DNA from 3 places in the Dactylosporangium darangshiense genome. Region 1 is predicted to be linked to each of the others. Evidence: riboswitches for the same ligand, from Rfam matches in the RefSeq annotation. Region 1 holds a riboswitch; each other region holds the start of a gene.
What was found. Region 1 has a riboswitch for cyclic di-AMP ahead of ABD901_RS03445 (coiled-coil domain-containing protein). Riboswitches for the same ligand answer to the same signal wherever they lie in the genome.
Positions count from the first base shown of each region.

Region 1 (5,551 bases):
CAACGAAGCGCGCTGGCTGTCCGCGCCCGACGGCGCCGGCCTGTGGCGCCTGCTGCGCGACACGGAGATCCTCTGAATTAGTAGCCATGGCTACTATAGCCATGTACTGTTTCTGGCATGACGACGCCCGGTTCCCTGGTCTGGCGGCTGTCCATGCGCTGGCGGGTGCTGGTCGACCGTGCGCTCGCGCCGCTCGAGCTCACCCACGCGCAATACACGCTGCTGGCCAACCTCTACGGACGGCCGGAGCGGCCGAGCCAGCGCGGGCTGGCCGACCGGACGGGCCTGGAGCCGTTGTACGTGTCCAAGCTGGCCCGCGCGCTGGAGGCGGCCGGCCTGATCGAGCGCGAGCCGGACCCGGCCGACACGCGCGCGGTCCGGCTGGCACTGACCGAACGGGGGCGCGCGGTCACCGGGGAGGCGGTCGGGATCGTCCGCGGGCTGCAGGAGCGCCTGCTGGCCCCGATCGGGGGTCCCGGCTCGCCGCAGACCGAGGCGTTCGTCGCCACGCTGGAGAAGCTTCTCGAAGGAGACCCGTCATGACCACACCAGTGCTCAACGGCCAGCTCATCGGGCAGGCCCAGATCGCCACCGGCGCGCTGCTCGAGCGCATCCTGGCGCGCACCGGCACCACGTTCCACCAGTGGGTCGCGATCAACGTGGCCACGCTGTCCGGCGGCGCGGTCGAGCGCGCCGGGCTCATTGCCCGCATGACCGACGGGCTGCGCATCGAGGCCGGCGCCGCCGAGGCGGCCGCCTCCGGGGTAGTCGAGCTGGGGCTGGCCGAGCTCGACGGCGAGCGGCTGGTGCTGACCGAGGCGGGCCGGGCGCGGCACGCCGAGATCAGCGCCGACACGGCCGAGCTGACCGGGCGCCTCTACGGCGGCATAGAGGCCGACGACCTCGCCGTCGCCGGGCGCGTCCTGGCCGAGGTCACCGCCCGCGCGCAAGCGGAACTGCGGCGCTGACCTCCCGACCGGCGTACGAGAACGGCCGGTCGACAGGAGTCCTGTCGACCGGCCGCTCGCAGACGCAAGGGTCAGAGCACGGAGAGATGCACGTGGTTGGTGTGATCGCTGGATGGGTCACCTGCGACGCCGCTGTAATGGTGCCAGCCGGCCGCCGGTGTCCAGATCTGTTTGAACCAGATCACGTACATCACGCCTAGGTTGTAGGCGTTCTTGACGAAGTACGCGGCCAGCGTCGAGCCGTAGACGAAGTCGTCGCCGGTGGCCACCCCGCCGAATCCGCTCGTCTTCTGCACCGAGAAGTCGCAGGCGCGCCCCTTGGGATGCTCATACGGCCCGCTCGGGCGGTAGCAGGACACGAACCGCTTGAAGCCGTCCTTCTGTGCCGTCTGCATGTCGTGCAGCGTGCGCGGCGTGAGGCAGCCGGTGGTGGTGGGGTCGTCCTGGTTGCACGACTCCTTGGGCAGCGACCCGTCGGAGTTGCGCTTCACCGGGTCGGCGACCGGCAGGTTGGCGGAGACGAAGCCCTTGCTCGGCCCGCCGGCCAGCGCGAGCGCCTTCTCCGCCTCCTTCTTCTGCTGCTCCATCGTCGCGACCTGCTGTTGCTGGGTCGCGACCTCCTCGTCGAGCGCCTTCTTCTGCGAGGCCTGCGCCTCGCGCAGCACCCTGAACTGGTGCAGCAGGTTGTCGTTGTGGTGTGCGAGCTCGTTGATGGAGCCGGCCCGTTCGGCGAAGCTGTCGGGGCTGTCGGCGTCCATCAGGGCCGCGAACGTGGTGAGGGGGCCGGTGCGATACGCCGCGACGGCGATCGAGGACACCTGGTCCTGCAGCGAGGCGAGCTGCGCCTCGGTGGACTGCAGCTGCGTCGTGAGCTCGGCCTGGTGCTTGACGGAGGCGTCGAAGCGCGCCTTGGCGTCGGTCCAGGCCCGGGTGGTGTCCTCCAGCACGGAGCCGAGGGTCGGATTGGCGGCGGCGCCTTCGTCGCCCGGGTCGCCACTGGGCTCGGCCGAAGCGGGCGTGGCGGCGAGCCCACCCAGCACGAGTGCCGCCAGCAGCGTGATCAGAACGCGCCGGTGGGGATGTCGCGATGACATCTGGTTCGTTGTTCCTTCCGTCGGCCGCCGACCGAGTTAGCTGACGGGTTCGGGACGGAACGACCCCTACCACCCTTCCGAAGAAGGGTGGATTCACCCCAACGTAACGGTGGGTCCCCGGTTCGCCACGGTGCGGCGATTGGGCGGCAGCCACGCCCGGCACCGTGGGGCGGTGCCCGCATGGACGTGACCGTGGGTCACTGTACCCAGGGCGCGGAAAACGCGCACCGCACCGTTTGTGCGAAGATCCTCGCTAGCTCCCGCACTGCGGCCGAGTGTGTCTCAGATCACATTGATTACTCACGGTGAGTGACTCTGTCGCTCCCGATCGTGGGGCCGTCGCGCAGGCTCAACGGTACCGTAAATATTATTCATAAAACGATGATGTTCACTGCTTCGGTGATTCCCGGGCCGGAACTCGTTCTATACGTACTCGGGCCTGGTGGCCGCCCTGTCCGCCTACCCCGCGTTCGCCAGGACCGGCTCCGACGCGGTGCGCAAGCAGGAGGCCGCGGCGTTCCTGGCCAACGTCAACCACGAGACCGGCGGGCTGGTGTACATCGTCGAGCAGAACACCGCCAACTACCCCCACTACTGCGACGCGAGCCAGTCCTACGGCTGCCCGGCCGGCCAGGCGGCGTACTACGGCCGCGGGCCGATCCAGCTGAGCTGGAACTTCAACTACAAGGCGGCCGGCGACGCGCTCGGCATCGACCTGCTGCACAACCCCAACCTGGTGCAGACCGACGCGGCCGTGGCCTGGAAGACGGCGCTGTGGTACTGGAACACGCAGAGCGGCCCGGGCACCATGACCCCGCACAACGCCATGGTCAACGGGGCCGGATTCGGCGAGACCATCCGCAGCATCAACGGCAGCCTGGAGTGCAACGGCCGCAACCCGGCCCAGGTGCAGAGCCGGGTCTCGGCGTACCAGCGCTTCGTGGGGATTCTCGGCGTGGGCGTGGGTAGCGGCGCCCTGTCCTGCTAGGCCTTCCTGGCAACCCCGCCGTAGAGGGCGGCCTGGGCGTCGGTGAGCGACTCACCGGCGTCCGGCCGCCACCGCAGGATCGGCACCACGCCGGGCTCCACGAGCTCGAGGCCGTCGAAGAAGCCGGCGACCTCCTCGCGGTTGCGCAGCCGGGTGGTGATGCCCTGCTTGCGCATGATCGCGGTGAAGCGGGCCCACTCCTCGGGCTCGAAGTCCGCGGTGATGTGCGACAGGACCAGGTAGCTGCCGCTGGGCAGGGCCGCCATGAGCCGCTCGACCAGGCCGTAAGGGTCGTCGTCCTCGTCGAGGAAGTGCAGGATGGCGAAGAGCAGCAGCGCGACGGGGCGGTCGAGGTCGAGGTTCTCGAGCAGCTCCGCCGCCTGCAGGATGCGGTTGCCGTCCTGGAGGTTGGCGTCGACGTAGGCCGTGCGGCCCTCGGGCGCGCTGGTGAGCAGCGCGCGGGCGTGCGCCAGCACGATGGGGTCGTTGTCGACGTACACGATGCGGCAGGACGGATCGATTGCCTGTGCGAGCTCGTGGACGTTCGGCGAGGTCGGCAGGCCCGTGCCGATGTCGAGGAACTGCCGGACGCCCGCCTCCTCGGCGAGGAAGCGCACCGTGCGGCGCAGGAACGCCCGGTTCTGCAGCGGGGCGGTCGCCGCGTTCGGGTTGACCTTCAGCCCCGCCTCGGCCGCCGCGCGGTCCGGGGCGAAGTTGTCCTTCCCACCGAGCAGATAGTCGTAGACGCGCGCGGGATGCGGCCGATCGGTGTCGAAGGGTGCGGCCATGCGGTCCTCCATGTCCTGCCATTGACCGACGTTGCCGACAGCATAGGCGCGACCGCTCAGCCGCAGGCCTTGTTCAACGCGGTGGTGAGGGCGGCGCCGGCCTTCAGCACGTCGCCGACGGTCACGCCCAGCGTCTCCGCGTAGCGCTTCAGCGCCGCCAGCACGGCGTCCGCCGCCGAACGCAGCTCGGGATCGGTGACCTTCGGCGCGAGCGGCTCCAGCTTGGCGTTCCAGTCCTTGGCCGCGGCAGCCTCCTGCGTCTGCAGCGACTCGGCGGCCGCGTGGTCGTTGTGCTGGATCGCATCGAGCGCCTTGGCTGAGACGTCGCTGAACTTCGCGAAGTACTCCAGGTGCACCGCCTTGACGTCGCGGCAGGCCTGCGTGCCCGGATCGGCCGACGCCGGTGCCGCCGCGCTCGTCGCACCGGCGGCGGCCTGCGCGGTGCTGTTCGCGGTGTCGCCGCCGCACCCGGTCGCCAGCACCAGCACTGCCGCCGCGACGGCGGCCGCCGTGAGGAATCGCATTTCGAGCGGTCTCCTTAGATCGTTTGACGCCGCCCGATCTTACGGAGGTTCACCGCCCGGCGGGTGCCCGGAACAGCCTGGCCACGGCGCGGAAGGCGACCCACGGCAGCCAGCCGCCGAACAGCAGCAGCCCGCCGGCGATGGAGATGAACGCCGGCACGCCGATGAAGTCCGGCAGGGGCATCAGCGAGGGCGGCAGGACGCCGCAGGCCACGATGACGGCCAGCTGCGCCGCCGCGCCCAGGACCAGCGGCACGCGCATCAGGCCGAGGAGCGCGTTCGGCGGGCCCGGGCGGCGGATGAGCCGGCGGCGCGACCACTGGGCGTTGGCCAGGAACAGGACCAGCACTACGGCCGCGACGATCGCCCGGGCCGGCCACGGGCTCGGTGGGTCGATGCACAGCAGCCACGGCACCGCGGCCACGAGCGCGCCGTTGCGGACCATCCACAGCGCCCAGCGAGCCACCAGGGAGGACTCGCGGTGCTCGGTCAGCAGGTCGGTGGTCAGCGGCGCCTCGACCGGTGCGGCACCATCGGCCCGCTGCCGGGGCACGGCGGCGGTCGGGTACAGGGCCGGGTGCGGCGGGCCGGCGACCTTGCGGTCCACGGCCAGCGCGGCGCCGCCGGAGGCGAGCAGGGCGACCAGGTGCGCGCCGATCGCGATCCGCAGCGCGTACGACGTCGGGCCGTCCGGGTCCTGCATGATCCCGGTGACGGTCATGGCGGTGGCGGTGGCGGCGGTGAACGCGATGCCGAACAGCCGCGCGCGGGCGCGGATGTCGGTGCGCAGCAACTGGCGCGCATACGACCGGGTGCCCGGCGACAACGAGCGCCAGGTGCGGATCACCCACACCACCCACAGCGCGGGCAGCGCCAGCGCCACGATCGCATACTGCGGTTGCCTCGAGAACGGCCCGATCAGACCGGCGACCCAGAGGCTCATGATCCCCCAGCCGCCCAGGGCGCCGATGAGCAGGCGGTCCAGGACGGTACGAGCGGCGTGGTCGGTCGGCGCGGCGGCGAGGACGGCGCTGATGTGCCCGGCCGCGTCGGGCAGGCGGCCGCCGGTGAGCGCGATGCGGCCGAGGCCGGTCAACGCCGCAGTGTTCTCCGGGTCGATGGCGAGCGCGCGCCGATACGACCGCTTTGCCGCGGCGCTCCAGCCGATCGCGTCGAAGAGCAGCGCGCG
Region 1 covers NZ_BAABAT010000001.1:766,222-771,772, forward strand. The annotation lists gene ABD901_RS03430 (App1 family protein phosphatidate phosphatase) at 1-76, shown strand, start outside; gene ABD901_RS03435 (MarR family winged helix-turn-helix transcriptional regulator) at 118-543, shown strand; gene ABD901_RS03440 (hypothetical protein) at 540-968, shown strand; gene ABD901_RS03445 (coiled-coil domain-containing protein) at 1,040-2,062, opposite strand; cyclic di-AMP (ydaO/yuaA leader) riboswitch at 2,072-2,218, opposite strand; partial or broken gene ABD901_RS03450 (chitinase) at 2,466-3,050, shown strand; gene ABD901_RS03455 (SAM-dependent methyltransferase) at 3,047-3,838, opposite strand; gene ABD901_RS03460 (hypothetical protein) at 3,895-4,362, opposite strand; gene ABD901_RS03465 (tetratricopeptide repeat protein) at 4,412-5,551, opposite strand, start outside.

Region 2 (5,551 bases), on a different contig from region 1:
GTGTGCCCGTTGCCGACGGTCACGCCGTTGAGGGCTTTGCGCGCGGTGATCTTCGTGCCGGGCTGCCAGTAGTGCTCCGGCCGGTACATCACCTGCTTGCCGCCGAACCAGTGCCACGTCCCGGGCTGCGGCGGATCGCTCGTGACGAACAGCCGTTGCTGGACCGCCGCGCGAGACTCCGGCGGTACTTCGGTGCCGAACTCGACGACGATCGGCATCGCGACGCCGTAGGTCCCGCCGTTGATGAGATTCAGGTCGGAGTTGATCTGCTGCCCCTGCGGCTTCGCCGCCGTGGTGAACGTCGTCTCCTTCGTCACCGGCTTGCCGTCGGCGCCGACGGCCGTGACCTTCGCGGTGTACGACGTGCCGTACTTCAGCGCGGTCGCGGGCACCCAGGAGCTGCCGTCGGCGCGCGGCGCGCCGGCGACCGCCTGGCCGGCCGAGTCGGTCAGCGTCACGCCGGTCACCTTGCCGTCGCTGACCTTCAGCCCGATCTCCGTGCTGATCGGCACGCCGCCGTCACTGGTCGTCGGCGAGATCGCCAGCCCGACGGGTGTCGGCGGGGGAGCGGTGTTCTTCGCCACCGGTTTGCCGTGCCCATCGCAGGCCGCCAGCGCCGGCGACGCTGCGACCGCGAGGACGAGGAGCGCAGTCAGGGAACGTCTCATGTTGCCTGCCATGGTTGTCTGTCCATAGAGGCATCGTCGTGCCGGCCCGGAGGAGACCGGGCCGGCAATCGTGTGACTACCCGGGTTATTGCATCGTGGTGTCGGCGATCTGCGTCGCCAGGCCCTCCCACTTGGCGTACGCGTCGGGGAACGCGGAGCGCTGGACCATCTGCGCGGCGACCGTGATCGCGTAGTCGCCCCAGCCCGGGATGCGCACCAGCGCCGCGTAGAACCGGCGGGCCGACTCGTGCGGGTCCATCAGCTGGTCGATCGAGCCCCAGTTGGGCCGCTGCTGGAACAGCCCGACGGAGTCGTAGTCGTACCCGACGCCCTGGTTGGGGTGGTCGAGCGACGAGGGCAGGTTCGGGTTGGCCAGGTTGCGCAGGTGGCTCTCCTGCAGCGCGGTCGCCAGCGCCACGATGGCCGCCCGCTTCGGCAGGTTCTCGCGCTTTGCGACGTCCACGATCGCGACCGCGTTGTCCATCTCGGCCTGCGTGAGCCCGCCGACCGGCGCGGGCCGCGTCGGCGTCGGGTCCGCCGTGGCCGGCGCCTTCGACGCGGCCTGGGCCGGATCTGTCTGCTTCGAGTTCGTCTGGTTCTGCTTTGCGTTGGCGCTCGGAGCCGCCGCGTGGTCGCGGCCGCGGCCGCGGGAGGCGACCGAGCCGCCGTCCGTGCGGGAGACGCCGCCGTCCGCCTCGGCCGTGAGGCTCACCGCCGAGCCGCTGCCCGGCCCGTTCCCGGCCACCGTCGTGGTGATCCCGAACGCCGCCACGGCGAGCACGGCCGCCGTGGCCAGCCCGCGACGCATCCGGTCGTTCCCGGCGGCGGGGAGCAGGAAGCTCTCGCCCCGGGATGTGTGCAGGCGCGTGATCTGAGCGAGGTTCAACCGCCTGATCTGCGCAGGCACGGCCTCGTTCAGTCGCTTGACCTGCGCGGGCACGGCCGCGTTCAGTCGCTTGACCTGCGCGGGCATCGCCGCGTTCATCCGCCTGATCTGGGCGGGAACGGCGGCAAGTGCGGCAGCGTGGCGACCTCGGCGAGGCCGCAGGTGACGCGGACCGGGCTCGGTCGTCGCGTCGCTGAGCTGCGGGTTTTCGTCGGCACCGTCGAGCATCCGGCGAGACTAGGACCGGGTGGTCGAGGGGGTGATTTCGGGCGTGAAAATCGGCGCGGGGGCCGTACGCACCCGGTCACCCTTCGTATGAGCGTCACGCCCTGTGGCTGAATCCGCAGGGTGATACAGGTGCCCTGAGCGGCGCGTTTACCGTCAATGTCGTTCGCCGCGGCCCGAAGTCACTCACGGTGGGTGACGCCGAAGCGAATCCGCTGAGTTATGCGCCCGCCACCGCCGGTCGCGCGCGCAGGAGCCGGGGACCCACGCATCACCCGGGGTGAATCCGCCGGTGCCCGTTCGGGCCCCCGGCGGTAGGGCGAGCTTCCCGCCCGAACCCGTCAGCTAACCCGGTAAGCGGCTGCGGAAGGAGCGGTGCCCCCGTTGTCGTACTTCTACAAGTCCCGCCACTCGCAACCCCCTCCGTCCGGCCGCCGCCCTCTCGGCCGCCGCCTCCCGGTAGCGGCCGCCTCCCTGGTCCTGGCCGCGGCCGCCGGCATCGGCGTGGCCACGCTGGACCACCACCCCGCCTCCGACGCCACGTCCCTGGCCGGCTCGGAGTCCACAGTGGACGGCGTCTCGACGTCGTCGGCGGCCCGCGCCAAGCAGCGCGGCGACGCACCCCCACCGGCCGCCGCGCCGACGTCCACAAAGCCTTCCGCTTCGTCGTCGCCCGCCCCGTCCGCCTCGTCCGCGTCTCCCACCCCGACCCAGCCGTCCCAGAAGGACGTCTCGTACCAGTTCGCCTGGCAGGAGAACTACTACTACTGCGGCCCGGCGGCGACGCGCATCGCCCTGACCGCGCGTGGCCTGTTCCCGTCGCAGTCCCAGGTCGCGGAGCGCCTGGGCACGACGGAGGGCGGCACCAACTCGTCGGAGGACACCGCGAGGGCCCTGAACTCCTTCACCGGCACCAACTTCTACGAGCCCCACTTCATCCGCGGGGAGTCGGCGACTTCCGCGGACGTCGACGAGCTGCGCAAGTCGGTCGTGAGCGCGATCGGCTCGGGCTACGCGGTGGTCGCGAACATCGCCGGCTCGACGGTCGACGACGGGGGCCACAGCCACTCCTACCCGGGCGGGCACTACCTCACGATCGTCGGCTACCGCGACGGCGGCGAGACCGTGAGGATCGCGGACCCGGCCGACGCGGAGGGCGTCGGCGCGTACACCCTCCCCGTCGCGAAGATGGCCAACTGGATCGCCCAGCGCGGCTACGCGGCCTAGCTGTACTGATCACCTAGCTGTACTGACCACGGCAGGCGTCGCGCGCGGCTCGCGTGGGACGCTGCTGCCGCTTTCGCGCCGTGCCGCCACGTCGCTCGCGGTCCGCGCCGTCCTGGCGTTGGCCGCGCCTGCCGCTTTCGCGCCGTGCCGCCACGTCGTTCACCGTCGGCGCCGTCGCGCGCGGCGCCCACACCGGCCGGCGACGCGGTCCGGCCTGGAGCCCTCGTGCGAGCCGCGATCCCACGTACGCAATGCCGGTTGCGTACGCCCGCGTGGGATGGTCGGCGCCGTCCGAGGGCTGCGGCACGTGTACGCGCACGTGACGCGTGTCGCTGCCCTGCTGGTCGAGATCGTTCACGTCGCTGGGCCGATGCGTCGCCGGTGTGGATCGATCGAGGACGGCTTCGGCGGCGGCGTGCTCCGGTCTATGCCTTACGGTACAGGACGCTACCAAATCACGATCCGACCTAACTGCGTTGCGTGAGATTCTGTCACGGAACGTTATCCCATGGCGCGGGCTCGGCTGGGAGCTGGGAAGTTCTTGGCGGGCTGGCCGCGTAGAGCCGCTGCCATTGTCTGGGCCACCGCTGAGTTCACCGAGTTCGAGATGCCGCCGCCCACCTGGTCGTTGGGGTTGTCCGCGTTGACCGCGATGCCGGCGGCGGCTATCTGCGGGGTGAAGCCTACGAACGTCTCCGTGGCGTTGTACTCCGAGCTGCCCGTCTTGCCCGCTACCGGGCGGCCCGCCAGGATGCCCGACACCGCCTCCGCCGTGCCGCCGTCGCACTTGCTGTACACGGAGGACTTGCCCACCGGGCACCGGGCCGCGTCGGTTGCCGCCGCCGCCACGTCGGGGTCCACGACCTGGCGGCATTTCGGGCCGGCGGCGTCAACGGGCTTGCCGTCGGAGTCGGTGATCGACAGGACCGGCAGGGGCTGGCAGTACACGCCGCCCGCGGCCACCGCCGCGTAGGCGTTGGCCAGGTCCAGCGGAGTCGTCGACGCCACGCCCAGGGTGAAGGAGCCCCACTGGTCGGCCTTCGCGGCCATGGTGGCGTCCTCGGCGGCGCGGAAGGTGATGCCCAGGCGTTGGGCCATCTCCACGACCTTGCGGGCGCCTACCTGTTGCTCCAGCCAGACGAAGTACGTGTTGACCGAGCGGCCGAAGCCGTTCCACATGGTGCGGTCGCCGTCCATCCAGCTGGGGCTCTCGTTGGCGGGGCACCAGCGGCCGCCGCAGCTGCCGTTGCCGCTGCCCGGCCAGATGGTGACCAGGCGGGCGGGGGCCTTGAAGTGGGTGTTCAACGGCAGGTTGTTCTCCAGGGCGGTCAGCATCGTGAACATCTTGAAGGTCGAGCCGGCCTGGTAGCCGGCGACGTTCCTGCCGCCCGCGACGAGCTGGTTCACGGTGTTCGGGTAGTTCGGGTGCTGCGGCGGGTTGGCTTCGAGGCTGTAGTGGCGGTTCACGGCCATCGCCAGGATCCGGCCGCTGCCGGGGGCCACCGCCGCCAGCGGCAGCGACCTTGCGTTGCCGTAGCCGTAGACGCCGAGCGACTGCGACAGAGCGGCCGCCTGGATGTTGGGATCCAAAGACGTGACGATGTTGTACCCGCCGGTGCGCAACGCCTCGTCGCGGTCCGTCGGTGTGGCGCCGAACTCGGGCTGGTTGTTCCACCACAGACGGAAGTAGTCGCAGAAGAAGCCCCAGTCGTTGTGCTCCTTCGGTACCGCGGTGCAGTCGTTGGGCAGGTTGCCTTCGGTCAGCTTCAGCTCGGTGGCCTTCGCGGCGGCGGCGGCCTCGGGCGTGATGACCTTCATTTTCGCCATCGCGTCCAGGGTGTACTCCCGGCGGTGCATGGCGGCGTTCCGGTCGCCGCTGATCGGGTTGTCGGCGTCGGGGGACTGCAGGAGGCCGGCCAGCAGTGCCGCTTCCGGCAGCGTGAGCTCGGACGGGTTCTTGCCGAAGTACGTCTGACTCGCCGCGTAGATGCCGTAGGCGCCGGCGCCGAAGTAGGCGATGTTGAGGTACTGCTGCAGGATCTCGCCCTTGCTCATCCTCTTCTCCAGCGCCATGGCCAGCTTCATCTCGCGCAGCTTGCGAGCCGGGGTGTCGGACAATGCGTCGAGGTGCTGCTGCGGCGTGAGGCTCGAGTCGTTCTTGAGCACGTTGCGCACGTACTGCATGGTCAGCGTCGATGCGCCCTGCTGCGCGCCGCCGCGGCTGTTGGACACGAAGGCTCGGAAGACGCCGCGGGCGTCGACGCCGTGGTGCTGGTAGAAGCGGGTGTCCTCGGCGGCGACGACCGCCTGCTGCATGAGCTTGGAGATCTGCGCGAGCCCGACCTCGCGGCGGTTCTCGTCGTAGAAGGTCGTGATGAGGGTCTTGCCGTCGCTGGCGTACACGTACGTCGCCTGCGCCGGCTTCGGCGTCGACAGCTCCGTCGGCAGGTTCTCCCACGTGTCGGTGCCCGCCTTGGCCGCGCCTCCGCCGGCCATCGCGAGCGGCATCGCGCCGGCCGCGACCACCAGGCCGGCCAGCACCCCG
Region 2 covers NZ_BAABAT010000063.1:26,572-32,122, forward strand. The annotation lists gene ABD901_RS52645 (L,D-transpeptidase) at 1-668, opposite strand, end outside; gene ABD901_RS52650 (hypothetical protein) at 754-1,653, opposite strand; cyclic di-AMP (ydaO/yuaA leader) riboswitch at 1,983-2,154, shown strand; gene ABD901_RS52655 (C39 family peptidase) at 2,164-3,006, shown strand; gene ABD901_RS52660 (transglycosylase domain-containing protein) at 3,508-5,551, opposite strand, start outside.
Region 2: it holds a riboswitch for cyclic di-AMP, as region 1 does, so the genes downstream of both, ABD901_RS52655 (C39 family peptidase) here and ABD901_RS03445 (coiled-coil domain-containing protein) in region 1, are expected to answer to the same signal.

Region 3 (5,551 bases), on a different contig from region 1:
GCGCTACCTCAACGCCCTGCGCGAGCTCGCCGACGAGCACGACGTCCTGCTCGTCTTCGACGAGATCGCGACCGGCTTCGGGCGCACCGGCGCGCTGTTCGCGGCCGATCACGCGGGCGTCACGCCCGACGTGATGTGCATCGGCAAGGCGCTCACCGGTGGGTACCTCTCCATGGGCGCCACCCTGTGCGTCCCGCGGGTGGCGCAGGGCATCAGCCGCGGCGAGACCCCGGTGCTGGCGCACGGCCCGACGTTCATGGGCAACCCGCTCGCGGCCGCGGTCGCGAACGCCTCGATCGAGCTGCTGCTCTCGGGCGACTGGGCGGGCACCGTGACCGGCATCGAGGCCGGCCTGATCCACGGCCTGGCGCCGGCCCGCGGCCGCGCCGGCGTGCTGGACGTGCGGGTCCTCGGCGCCATCGGCGTCGTCCAGCTCGACCACGACGTCGACATGGCCGCCGCCACGAAGGCGGCCGTCGAGCACGGCGTCTGGCTGCGGCCCTTCCGCGACCTCGTGTACACGATGCCGCCCTACATCACCGCCGACGACGACCTGGAGCGCATCTGCGCGGCGGTGCTCGCCGCCGCCGAGGTCGCCTAGGGCGTGGGTCAGCCGGGGCGGCGGTAGCCGGTGATCGGCCGGCCGTCGAGCTTGGCCATGCGGACATAGTCGCCGGTGGTGGGGGCGTGGACCATCCAGCCGCCGCCGACGTACATGCCCATGTGGTGCAGGTCGCTGTAGAAGAACACCAGGTCGCCGGGGCGCAGGTCGGCCTTGGCGACCGGTTTGGCGTCCTCCCACTGCCACTTGGTGTAGTGCCGCAGCGTCACCCCGGCGGCGGCCCAGGCGGCCATGGTCAGCCCCGAGCAGTCGTAGCCCTTGGGGCCGGCGGCGCCCCAGATGTAGGGCTTGCCGATGAGCTCGCACGCCTTCTTCGCGGCGGTGCCGCCGGGGCCGCCGAGGTACTCGACCGGGCAGGCGACGGGTTTGAGGGTGCCGGTGGCGCCGCTGCTGCCGTACGCCTGCTGGCGCAGCTTCTGCAGCTCGGCGAGCTTGCCCTCGATCTGGGTCTTCTTCGCCGCCAGGTCGGCGTCCTGGGTCGCCTGCTGGGCGATGAGCGCGTCCAGGGTCTGCTTGTCGCCGGCGAGCTTGTCCCGGGCGGCGGCCACGCTCTGGATCTGGGCGCGTTCGTTGCGTGCGATCGCGTTGATGACCACGAGCTGGTCGAGCATGTCGGTCGGGTCGTCGCCGCCGAGGACCACCTGCATGGCGGTGACCCGGCCGGTCTTGTACTGCCGGACCGCGATGTCGCTGATCTTGCCCATGGCGGCGTCGACCTGCGCCTCCAGCGGCTGCAGTTGCTGCTGCAGGGCCGCGGCCTTGGCCTGGTTGTCCTTGAGCTGGGTGTGGACCTGGTTGTACTGCTCGATCGTCGGCTCGAGCTGGTTCCACATCTGGTCGATCTGGGCCTCCAGCTCCGCCGGGGTCGGAGCGGCCTGGGCCGCCCCGGTGCCGGCGAGCAGCACCGCGACCGCGGTGAGCGCGGCGACGATGGCGCGCGCGGGGAGGCTGGTGGTCAGGACGCGGCGCGGGCGGCGTGGCGGCACGTGCGGCAGGCTCCTTCTTCCCTCGACCGCCTACCGGGTTAGCTGACGGGTTCGGGCGGGAAGGTCGCCCTACCGCGGAACGCGGATACACCCCGGATGCTGCGGTTGGGTCCCCGGCTCGACATCGACTCGGCGGCGCCGGACGCCGGCGCCGACCAGGGTGATCAGCGCTCCGGAAGCCCGGCCGGAGCTGACCTTACGCATCGCTCCCATTCGGCACAACCCATCTCCTACGCACCGTAGGAGATTGTCGAGTGACCGGAATGCACAGAAGTGCTGCTAGACGGCCATTTGTCGGTGCGATCGGGTGCGAAATCCGGTGATCATAGTCGTTGTCGGCGGCGGCCTAGGGCGCCAGCGGCGAGCGTTGGAGTGCCGCGATGGCGACGGGCATCAGGGGCAGGAGGGTGAACAGGCCGGCGGCGGCGCGGGTCAGCGCGGCGGGCAGCGGCCGGGGCCGGTGCAGCAGCCGGTGCAGCCGTTCGGTGGCGTCCCCGCCGTCGGCGCCGAGCAGCGCGCTCGCGTCGTCCGGCCCGCCCGCCCTGGTGCCGGTGTGCCGGGCGTTTGCCTCGGCGAGCGCGACGAGGGCGCGGGCCAGCACGATCGGCGGGTTGGAGCGCACGGCGACGTCGTCGGCGCGCAGCTCGGCGAGCCGGTGCACCTGCCGCACGGCGGTGGCGAAGCAGGGCGCCCACGGGAACGCCCGGTCCAGCAGCCGGGCCGTGCGGACGAGGCGGTAGTGCCGGCCGGTGGCGTGTGCCCGCTCGTGTGCGGCGACCGCGTGCAGTTCCTCGCCGGTGAGGTGGTCCACGGCCGCCGAGGTGAACACGACGTCGCGGACGCCGCCGCCGGGCAGCAGGTATGCGGCGGGCTCCGCGGCGGGCACGACCGTCGCGCCGAGCTCCGGCATCGCCCGGCCGGTCAGCGACAGCAGCCCGCGCAGCCGGCGCCGCTGCCGCCGCTCGGCCCGCGCCAGCCGCCACCCGGCCAGCGCGAATCGGACCGCCAGGACGCCCAGCAGGCCGGCGCCGCCGACGGCGAGGGCCTGCGCGGCGGTGCCGTGCGCGCCGAGCAGCGCGTCCAGGCACACCCGCCAGGCCCGGCACACCAGGTCGTGGGTGTGGTCCCAGTGCAGCGTCGCGGTGATCCCAGTCAGCAGCGCACCGGTCACGACCGCGGCGCACCACATCTGCCACGCGTACAGGCCCAGCCCGGGTGCCCGCGCCACCCATCGGGCGCGGGCCAGCCTCGGCCCGCCCGCCAGCACCAGCGCCGCGGCGTAGGCGGCGAGCAGGATCGTGCTCACGACCCGGTGATCTTCCGCTCGTAGGTGTTCAGCGCCGACCGCAGCGCCGCGGCCTCATCCAGGGTCATCTGGCCGAGGAAGTGCAGCAGGGTCTGCTCCCGGTCGCCGCTGTCGGTCAGCGCTTCGCGCATGAGCCCGGCGCCGTGCTCCTCGCGGGTGGTCACCGCGTGATAGACGTGCGCCCGGCCCCGGGGCTCCCGGCGCAGCCAGCCCTTGCGGTGCAGCTTGTCCATCACCGTGAGGACCGTGGTGTACGCCAGGTCGCGCTCCCGTGTGAGCGCGGTGTGCACCTGCCGCACCGTGACGGGCTCGCCCGCCGCCCACAGCTGCCGCATCACCGCCGCTTCCAGCTCCCCGAACCCCTGCACCCGCACCCTCCCGGACCAGTTTCCGGCGCCGCACCGGCCGCCCCGATGCTACGACGGCGCGACGCACACCACACCGGCCGGACAAAGGCCCTGCTCGGACGGCCCTCGCGCGGTCCCGCTCGCCCTTGCGGGCAGGCCGGCCGGTTGACCCTCGATACCCCCTGGGGGTATATCTGACGTCACGCGAATCTGATACCCCCTGGGGGTAGTTGGGAGTCTGTTGTGATGTCGTCTGGATCGCGGCGATGGTGGGCGCTCGGCCTCATCGCCCTGGCGCAGTTCATGGTCATCATGGACACGTCGATCATCGGCGTGGCGCTGCCGCGGATGCGGCAGGATCTGGGGTTCTCGGCGCAGAACCTGTCCTGGGTGTTCAACGCCTATGTGGTCGCGTTCGGCGGGCTGCTGCTGCTCGGCGGCCGCCTCGCCGACCTGTACGGGGCCCGCCGGATGTTCGCCCTGGGCTGGGCGGTCCTGCTGGCCGGCTCGGCCGCCGCCGGGCTCGCCGGAGGCGTCGCGGTGGAACTGGCCGCACGGGCGGTGCAGGGCGCCGGCGCGGCGCTCATCGCACCGGCCGCGCTGGCGCTGCTGATGACGCTGTTCGGCGCCGAACCGAAGGAGCTGGCCAAGGCCCTCGCTTTGTACGGGGCGGCGGCACCGGCCGGCGGCACCGCCGGAGTGTTCCTCGGCGGCGTCATCACCGAGTACGCGAGCTGGCCGTGGGTGTTCTACCTCAACATCCCGATCGCGGTGCTCGTCCTGGCCGCCGTGCCCGCGGTCATGCCGGGCGGCAAGGCCCGGCGCGGCTCGCTCGACCTGCTCGGCGCGCTGACGGCGACCGCCGGGCTGGGTGCCGCGGTGTTCGCGGTCGTCCGGGCGCCGGAGGCCGGGTGGGGTTCCGCGCAGACCTGGCTGGTGCTGGCCGGGGCGGTCGCCGCGCTCGGTGGGTTCGTCGCCGTGCAGGTCAATCGCCGCCAGCCGCTCGTGCGGCTGTCGATCTTCCGGGCACCGCAGCTGGCCGCGGCGAACGTCGCGCAGCTGCTGCTCGGCGCGGCGTGGATCCCGATGTGGTTCTACCTGAACCTGTACCTGCAGCAGGTCCTGGGCTACGGCGCCTTCGCCAGCGGCGCGGCGCTGTTGCCGATGACCGTCCTCATCATGGCCGGCATGATCGGCATCGCGCCGCGGGCGACGGCCCGGTTCGGTCCGAAGGCCATGGTCGTCGCCGGCCTCGCGGTCCTCGCCGCCGGGCTGGGCTGGCTGGCGTTCGTCCGCCCGACCGGCACCTTCCTCGCCGACGTGCTGCCCGCCTCGCTCGTCGCCGCGCTGGGCATGTCCCTGGCGTTCATCCCGTCGCTCGGCACCGCGATCGGCGCCGCCCGGCCCGAGGAGGGCGGCCTCGCCTCCGGCATCGTCAACACCAGCTACCAGGTCGGCTCCGCGCTCGGCCTCGCCGCGATCAGCGCGGTGGCCGCCGCGGCCGGCGCCGACCGCCTCGGGGACCTGACCGCACTCACCGGCGGCTACTCGGCCGCCTTCACCGGCGCCGCCGTGCTCGCCGCCGCCGGTGCCGTCCTCGCCGCGGTGACCCTGCGCACCCCGGCGAGCGCGCCGCCCGCCGTCCCGGCGGATGACGTTGCCTACGTCACGCAGGACTAGATACCCCTAGGGGGTATAGGTATGGTGGTGGCGAGCGTGCGACGTGATCAGCGCCGCCGCCATACCCCATATGGGTATCGTCGGAGCGGTGAAGGGAGAGTGCCATGTCCGACACGACGAGCAACATGCACGTCCACGGCGGCCACCACCACCATGAACACGGCGCCGCCACGGCGCCGCCGGGGAACGCGGGCCATCACGGCGGGCACCAGGGCCACGCGGCGCACCAAGGGCACGACAAGCACGCCGGGCACGACCCGGAGATGTTCCGGCGCAAGTTCTGGCTGAGCCTCGCGCTGACCGCGCCGGTGGTGCTGACCAGCGACATGGTCATGGACTGGTTCGGGTACCGGCTCGATTTCCCCGGCGTGACGTGGGTGGGGCCGGTCCTCGGCTCCGTCGTGTTCCTCTACGGCGGATGGCCGTTCCTGGTCGGCGGCGTGCGGGAGGTCCGCGACCGGGCGCCCGGCATGATGCTGCTCATCTCCATGGCCATCACCGTCGCCTACGTGGCGTCGCTGGCCACCAGCGCCGGCCTGTTCGACCTCGACTTCTGGTGGGAGCTGGCCGCGCTGGTCACCATCATGCTGCTCGGTCACTGGCAGGAGAT
Region 3 covers NZ_BAABAT010000036.1:67,349-72,899, reverse strand. The annotation lists gene ABD901_RS42375 (adenosylmethionine--8-amino-7-oxononanoate transaminase) at 1-601, shown strand, start outside; gene ABD901_RS42370 (C40 family peptidase) at 610-1,608, opposite strand; cyclic di-AMP (ydaO/yuaA leader) riboswitch at 1,621-1,753, opposite strand; gene ABD901_RS42365 (M56 family metallopeptidase) at 1,955-2,914, opposite strand; gene ABD901_RS42360 (BlaI/MecI/CopY family transcriptional regulator) at 2,911-3,282, opposite strand; gene ABD901_RS42355 (MFS transporter) at 3,508-4,941, shown strand; gene ABD901_RS42350 (copper-translocating P-type ATPase) at 5,046-5,551, shown strand, end outside.
Region 3: it holds a riboswitch for cyclic di-AMP, as region 1 does, so the genes downstream of both, ABD901_RS42370 (C40 family peptidase) here and ABD901_RS03445 (coiled-coil domain-containing protein) in region 1, are expected to answer to the same signal.